One region of the Turicibacter sp. TJ11 genome, then DNA from elsewhere that is predicted to be linked to it. Evidence: predicted binding sites of a transcription regulator. Region 1 holds the regulator's gene; the other holds the start of a gene.
What was found. Region 1 encodes Rex, which represses fermentation and respiration genes when NADH is low (regulators of the CRP and FNR family bind a similar motif). Its sites were predicted from a motif close to GTGAANNNNTTCAC; they were not measured.
Positions count from the first base shown of each region.

Region 1 (4,196 bases):
TAAGTGGTTAGTTGGTTCATCTAGTAATAAGAAATTATTTTTTTCAAGCATGAGTTTGCATAAAGTTAATCGAACTTTTTCACCACCAGAAAGTTGATTAACTGTTTTGAAAACATCGTCACCCGTAAACAGGAAGTTTCCTAATAATGTTCGAATATCTTTTTCAAGTCTAGTAGGGAAGCAATTCCATACCTCATTTAAAACGGTATTATTAGAAGTTAAATTTGCTTGTTCCTGATCGAAATATCCCATGTCTAAACTTTTTCCATAGTAAATTTCTCCGCTTATTTTAGGTAAGTCTCCAGCGACTGTTTTTAAAATAGTTGATTTTCCAATTCCGTTAGGACCAATTAATGCGACGCGATCGAGACGATTCAGGTGAAAATCTAAATGATTTGAAATGACTTGATCTTCATAACCAACGGTTAAATCTTCAACTTTTAAAACGTCATTTCCACTACGGCGATCAATTTCAAAAGTAATCCCGATTGATTTATCATTAATTTTTGGGATTTCGATTCGTTCCATTTTATCAAGTAATTTTCGTCGAGATTGTGCTCGTTTAGTTGTTGAAGCACGAACGATATTTCGACTAATGAAATCTTCCATCTTTGAAATTTCTTTTTGTTGTTTTTCGTATTGCTTCATTAGTGATGCATAAGAGACCGCTTTTTGATCCATATAATCAGAGTAGTTTCCTTTATATTTTGTACATTTACGATACTCAATCTCATATACCGTTGTTGCGATTTGATCAATAAAGTAACGATCGTGAGAGACAATAACAACAGCACCTGAATATTTTTTTAAATAACCTTCTAACCATTCAATCGTATCAATATCTAAGTGGTTGGTCGGCTCATCGAGAATTAAAACATCAGGTTTTTGAAGTAATAATTTAGCTAAAGCTAAACGAGTCTTTTGCCCTCCACTTAAATTAGAGATCTTTTGATCAAAACCAATTTCATTAAACTTGAATCGGTTTAGTATATTATTAATTTCAGATTCATAAGTATAGCCACTCATTAATTCAAAACGATGATTTAAGTTTTGATAGTGTTCAATAATTTTTAAGTATTGTTCACTATTTGGATCTTCTTCAGCCATTTTAATACTAAGTTCTTCGAGTTGTCCTTTTAATTTAATGGTTTCTTCAAAGACTTTAAGCATCTCATTATAAATGGTATCATCAGAATTAACATGACTAGATTGGGCAAAATATCCTAGAACAACACTTTGTGGTTTATGAATTTCACCACCATCAAAGTCAATTTCATCAGCAATCATTTTTAATAAGGTTGATTTTCCAGCACCATTACGCCCAACAACAGCAATACGTTCACCTTTTTTGACTTCAAATTGAACATTTTCAAGAATCGGTGTTCCTGAATAAAGTTTAGTCAATTTGCTAGTTTGTAATAAAATCATTTTATTTCTCCTTTTATGTCTAAACTTACAAGTTACTTCAATTTTTATAGTATTTATTTATAAGTATAAAGCTTAAGGAAGAGATAAGCAACGGACACTAGATGAAATAATCATCGATTTTAAAAACATTTTAACATATAGATGTTTTATGTCTCGGTGAGTATTCACATTAAATTAGTTTCATGTTATTATTTAACTAGGATAAAGGAGGTTTTTTATGCTATCACATATTCCAAATGCAACAATTAAAAGATTAGCACTTTATCGTCGCTGTTTCGTTGAATTAGATGAAATGGGAGTTAAAAGAATTCAGTCAGGTGAGTTAAGTCAAAAAATTGGAATTGATTCAGCGACTATTCGACGAGACTTTTCTTATTTAGGTGAGTTAGGACGCCAAGGTTATGGTTATGAAGTACGTGTTGTTTTAGAAGCATTTAATAATTTATTAAAAACAGAGGATGCACAAAGTTGTGTTTTAATTGGGGTTGGGAACTTAGGACGTGCATTATTAAAATATTTTAGTTCAGATAAGTTTAAAAAACGTATGTTTAGAACACCGGTTAATTTAATTTCAGGTTTTGATACGGATGAAAGTCTAGTTGGACAGTGTATTGGTGATTTACCAATTTATCATTTAAATGATTTAAAGACTTATATTGAAGAACATCATGTGACTTATGTTATTTTAACGGTTCCACCAACAGTGGCGCAAAGTGTTGCTTCTTCATTAGAAGGTTTAGGAATTAAAGGAATTTTAAATTTATCTTCAACAGTTATTAATGTAAGTGAAGATATTACGGTTCATGAAGTCGATCTAAACATGGAGTTAGAGACATTATTCTTTTATGTCTTCCAAAAAGAACAAGCTAAACATTAGTACTTTTTATTATAAATGTCGGTTGTTGTCAGCTTATAATCAAAATGGTTATAAGCTTTTTTTTTTCTTAATCAATCAGTGGGAATTTATTCTATTCTCATTGAAAAATAATAACGACATCAGTATAATTATGAACCATGATAGCGTTGGTGATTTAATGATGATTTTCGAACATCAATTAAGGGAATACTAACGATATCTGATTTAATATTCAAGACGTTGCATTCTAAAAGAAGCGACAGTGGAGGAGAAGAAAAATGAATAAATCAAGAAGGAAAACGAAATTTTTAGTTTTATTAACGATGTTTTGTAGTATTCAAGTTGTCTTAATGTTAACACCACTTGGCTATATTCCAATTGGTCCTGTTCGTGCGACAACCATGCATATTCCTGTTATTTTAGCCGGAATTTTATTGGGCGTAAAGGGAGGGGCAATCACAGGATTAGTATTTGGGATTAGCAGTGTCATTACGAATACGATCATGCCAACCATTACATCATTTGTCTTTACTCCGTTTTATTCATTAGGAGATTATCACGGGAATTTGATGAGCTTAGTTATTGCGATTGGACCGCGAGTTTTACTAGGAGTACTAGCGGCGTTTATTTATAAATGGTTTAAAAATAAAGAGCTTAAAGTTAGATTAATTGGTAGCGGGTTGACGGCTTTAGTTTGTACAATGATTCATTCGATTTTGGTGCTTGGAATGATCTATCTTTTCTTTGGTCCGAGTTATGCTCAAGCAAAAGGAGTTGAAGCCTCAGCTTTATTTGGATTATTACTCACCATTATTACAACAAATAGTATTTTAGAGGCAGTATTAGCAACAGTTATTATTACACCACTGACAAAAGTGTTAGAACCCATTACGAAGAAGGTGATTTAGTTGAGTAAAAAGACAATTGTATTAGGTGTTTGTGGAGGAATTGCTGCTTATAAAAGTGCACAATTAGCTAGTAATTTATATAAAAAAGGTTATGATGTTCATGTCATCATGACAAAAAATGCAACTGAATTTATTACTCCATTAACGTTTGAAACGTTAACTCATAATCGTGTTTCTGTTGGTACATTTGATCGAAATTTTCAATATGATGTTAATCATATTTCATTAGCTAAACGTGCTGATTTATTTGTTGTCGCGCCAGCTTCAGCAAATTGTATTGCCAAGTTTGCCCATGGTTTAGCAGATGATATGTTATCCACAACGTTTTTAGCTGCTACTTGTCCAAAGTTAATTGCTCCTGCCATGAATACAGGAATGTTAACTAACCCTATCACGAAAAGAAACATTGACATCTGTAAAGAGTACGGTATGACATTTGTTGAATCAGATAGTGGATATTTAGCATGTGGTGATGTAGGAAAAGGCCGATTAGCTGAAATTGAAGAGATTGAGGATGCGATTGAGTGTTTACTAATTGAAGAAAAACCACTAAAAGGAATGAAGGTTGTTGTCACTGCTGGACCGACACAAGAAGATTTAGATCCTGTTCGTTTTATGACGAATCATTCAAGTGGTAAGATGGGATATGCAGTTGCACGTGCCGCTCGTAATTTAGGAGCAGATGTGACACTAATTACAGGACCTGTGACATTGAGAAAACCAATCTTTATGGATGTTGTTGAGGTAAGAACAGCAGCCGAAATGTTTAAAGAAGTAGAGGCATTCACGAATGATTATGATATTTTAATTAAATCAGCAGCTGTTTCCGATTATCGAGTAGAGTGTGTGAGTGATCAAAAAATGAAAAAACAAGGTGATCACTTAGCGATTGACTTTGTGATGAATCCCGATATTTTAGCTCATATGGGACATTCTAAAAAACCACATCAAGTCGTTTGTGGTTTTGCAATGGAAACACAGAATTTAATTGAAAACGCCACTAA
Region 1 covers NZ_CP069349.1:2,383,878-2,388,073, forward strand. The annotation lists gene JRC48_RS11470 (ABC-F family ATP-binding cassette domain-containing protein) at 1-1,428, opposite strand, end outside; gene JRC48_RS11475 (redox-sensing transcriptional repressor Rex) at 1,646-2,305, shown strand; gene JRC48_RS11480 (ECF transporter S component) at 2,563-3,192, shown strand; gene coaBC (bifunctional phosphopantothenoylcysteine decarboxylase/phosphopantothenate--cysteine ligase CoaBC) at 3,193-4,196, shown strand, end outside.

Region 2 (4,196 bases), 500 kb from region 1:
ACCCATTTGTGGGAAGCGATAAATACGTTTACGAACATCCATAAAGCGCATTGCTAAGTCTTGGAAATTAGTTTCTGGGTGTTCATATAATACCCACATAATTTTAGCTGCATCCATTGCTGATCCTCCACCTAATGCAATGATAACATCTGGTTGGAAGTTAGCCATAGCTTCTGCACCTTTTTTAGCATCTGATAATAATGGATCTGGATGAACATCTGTGAACATTGTATATTGAATACCATAACGATCTAATTCATCCGTTACTTGTTTTGTATATCCTAAATCGAATAACACTTTATCTGTTACGATAAATGCTCGTTTTTTACCATCAAAATTTAAATCTTCTAATGCAACTGGTAAACATCCGAATTTATAATAAACTTTTGCTGGCACTTTAAACCAAAGCATATTCTCTCTCCTTTTAGCAACCGTCTTAATATTAATTAAGTGTTTTGGTCCAACGTTTTCTGATACAGAGTTATTCCCCCAAGAACCACAACCTAATGTTAATGATGGTGCTAACGCGAAGTTGAATAAGTCTCCGATTCCTCCGTGTGCAGTTGGTTGATTAATTAAGAATGTTGTTGTACGCATACGAGAAGCCATTGCTTGAATATCAGCTTCTGCACGTAACTCGTCAGCATAGATCGCTGATGTATGTCCTAATCCGCTGTGGTTAACTAATGTTTCAGCCATCTCTACCGCTTCAGCATGATTTGATGACTTATACATTGCTAATACAACTGATAACTTTTCATGAGCAAATGGCTCTTCTAATGAAGTATCTGTTACTTCTCCGATTAAGACTTTTGTATCTTTTGGAACTTCAAATCCTGCTAATTCAGCAATTTTCCATGCAGGTTGTCCAACAATCTTAGCATTTAATGCACCATTTACAATGATTGTTTCACGAACAGCATCTAACTGTTGTGGATTTAATAATAAAGCTCCGCGTTTTTTAAGCTCAGCTTTTACCTCATTATAAATTGACTCATCAACAATGATTGACTGTTCTGATGCACAGATCACACCGTAGTCAAATGTTTTTGATAATAATAATGAGTTAACTGCCATTGGAATATTACATGTTTTATGGAAGATAACTGGTGTATTTCCTGCCCCTACCCCAATTGCTGGTGTTCCTGAAGAATATGCCGCCTTAACCATTCCTGGTCCACCTGTTGCTAAAATTAAATCAACTTCACGCATTACTGTATTTGTTAACTCAATGCTAGGCTCATCGATCCAAGCAATTAATCCTTTAGGTGCTCCCGCTGCTTCAATTGTTTCACGAATCACTTGTGCTGTGTAGTTTGTACAATTTTTAGCACGTGGATGAGCTGAAATGACAATTGCATTACGAGTTTTAATCGCCATTAAACATTTAAAACATGCTGTTGATGTTGGGTTTGTTGTTGGAATGACTGCACCAATAACCCCCACTGGTTCAGCCACTTTTTGAATCCCAAATGATAAATCTTCTGATAACACACCACATGTTTTTTCATTACGATATTTATTATAAATGTATTCTGAAGCATAGTGGTTTTTAATAACTTTATCTTCTACTAATCCCATTCCTGTTTCTTCTACTGCCATTTGAGCTAATGGAATACGTAAGTTATTAATCGCCATTGCTGCTTTATAGAATAACTCATCAACTTGTTCTTGTGTAAATTTAGCAAACTCACGTTGAGCTGCACGCATTGTCTCAAGAGTTGACATTAACTCCTCAACATTTTAACTTTATTTGTCATTCCGACTCCTCCTCAAGATTGTGAATTGATTCACTTACTTACAAGATTATTATATTACATTGTGAATTATTTGTCTAATGAAAACGTACTGAAAACGTTTATAATTTCACAAATTAGTAAATTTTACAACGTTGAACATGTTGTCTGTTCATTCTATTAATGATTAGGTGTAAGTATGATAAACTAAATCATCTCCTTTCATTTAATTCATTTAGTACACTCTTTTATTTTTGATTAAGCACAAAAAAAGCTGAAGAACATGTTCTTCAGCTTTTTAGCTTCTATCTATCAAATGAAGATAGGATATATACACTGGTATTGATTTATGGACTAACCCATAAACCTATTATGATCACTCGTTAACTAGACGATTACTATTTTAAATCTAATATTATTTATTAGAATAAGTCGTTTAATGCACAAGCTGTATTTTCTTCTAACTCAATGATTTCACCTGCACGAACAGTGATGATTTCTGTGTTATCAATACACTTTTGTACTAATGATTCAAAATCAAAGTTTTGCTCAAATTCAATACATTTTTCTAATGATGGATTAGTTGCAGGATGTTCTGGAACAAAGACCGTACAACAATCTTCATATGGGCGAATTGAAATATCATATGTATCAATTTTTTTAGCAATATCAATAATTTCATTTTTATCAAGTGTTGCAACCGGACGAATAATTGGCATATTAGTTACGGCATTAATCGCATACATACTTGCTAAAGTTTGTGAAGCAACTTGTCCTAAGCTTTCTCCGTTTGCTAAAACTAAAATATCACGTTTTTTAGCAATTCCTTCAGCAATACGATACATCATACGACGCATCACAGTCATTGTGTAGCTACTTGGAATATTCTCGTAAATTGCTGTTTGTAATTCTGTAAATGGAACCACATGAACAGCAATTGAGTCTACGGGTGCGTAATGCGCATTTTTCTCCATTAAATCTAACACTTTTTGTTTTGAGCGAATTGATGTATAAGGAGGTGAGGCAAAGTGAATCGCTTCGATTTCAACTCCTCGTTTTTGCATTAAATATCCCGCTACAGGGCTATCAATTCCTCCTGAAATCATTAATAATCCTTTTCCACTAATTCCAACTGGGAAACCACCAAGACCTTTAATATGTTGCGCCATAATAAATGTTCCTTCACGACGAACCTCAACAAATACGGTCATATCAGGATTATGAACATCTACACTTAAATGATCGGTATTAATTAATAAGTGCGCTCCTACTCCACGTGAAATCTCACCGGATTTCATTGGGAATTGTTTATCAGATCGCTTTGTTTCCACTTTAAACGTTGTTGGAACTTTTGGTTGCTCATTGATAATATCTAAAGCTAATGCTTTAATCGCATCAATTTCATTTTCACAACGAGCTGCTAAACTATAAGATTGTAATCCAAATACTTTATCTAATTGCTCTGTCACTAATTCTGGTGCTGTTCCATTTAAAATAATATAGAAACGATCACGTGTCACTTCATAAGTTAAGTTTTCAAGTCCACGTAATTTGCGACGAATTATTTTATGCAAAGCATTTTTAAAATATTTACGATTCTTTCCTTTAATCGATAATTCACCATAACGGACTAAAATACGGTCATAAATCATTTCATCATTTCCTTCCTCGATAACCTGCTGCGAATTTTACTGTTAGTGTTTTAACTGAGCGACTACAATCTTTAAAGCTTTAATTAAGGAGTCCACGTCGTCCTTAGTTGATAAGTTTGAAAAGCTCACTCGAACACTCTCTTGAGCAACGTCTTCACTAATTCCTAAAGCTAATAAGATACGTGAAGCTGCTGCTGATTTTGATGAACATGCTGATTTAGCAGAAATATAGACGTCATATTCTTCAAGTGCATGAACGAGTGTTTCACCTTTGATTGGAACTGCTGCAAAGTTAATGATGTATGGGGTTTGATGTTCATGATGACTATTAATCACAATCCCATCGATTTGCTTTAATTCTTGCATCGTATACTCATACAATTTTTTAACATGATTATAGTTTTGTTGCAATGGTTCAACAGCTAAACGTAATGCTTTAGCTAATGCAACCGCACCTGCTACATTGATCGTTCCTGAGCGAAGACCATACATTTGATGTCCACCTGTAATTTCAGGATTTAAAGTTAAGTATTGATTCACAATTAAAGCACCTGAACCTTTTAACCCATGAAATTTATGAGCTGACAACGAAAGTAAATCAACATTCATTTTATCAATATCAACAGGAATTTTCCCTACACTTTGAACGGCATCAACATGAAATTTGACTTTTGGATATTTTTTTAATAATTGACCAATTTCATAGACAGGGAAGATCATTCCTGTTTCATTATTTACATGCATAAATGAAATTAAAATCGTCTCTTCGCAAATTGCTTCTTGAACCTGTCTGATTATTTCCTGATTA
Region 2 covers NZ_CP069349.1:230,815-235,010, reverse strand. The annotation lists gene adhE (bifunctional acetaldehyde-CoA/alcohol dehydrogenase) at 1-1,728, opposite strand, end outside; gene thiI (tRNA uracil 4-sulfurtransferase ThiI) at 2,159-3,388, opposite strand; gene JRC48_RS01065 (cysteine desulfurase family protein) at 3,431-4,196, opposite strand, start outside.
Region 2: a site for Rex is predicted at 1,781-1,794, ahead of adhE (bifunctional acetaldehyde-CoA/alcohol dehydrogenase). Genes of this name have one in related genera too.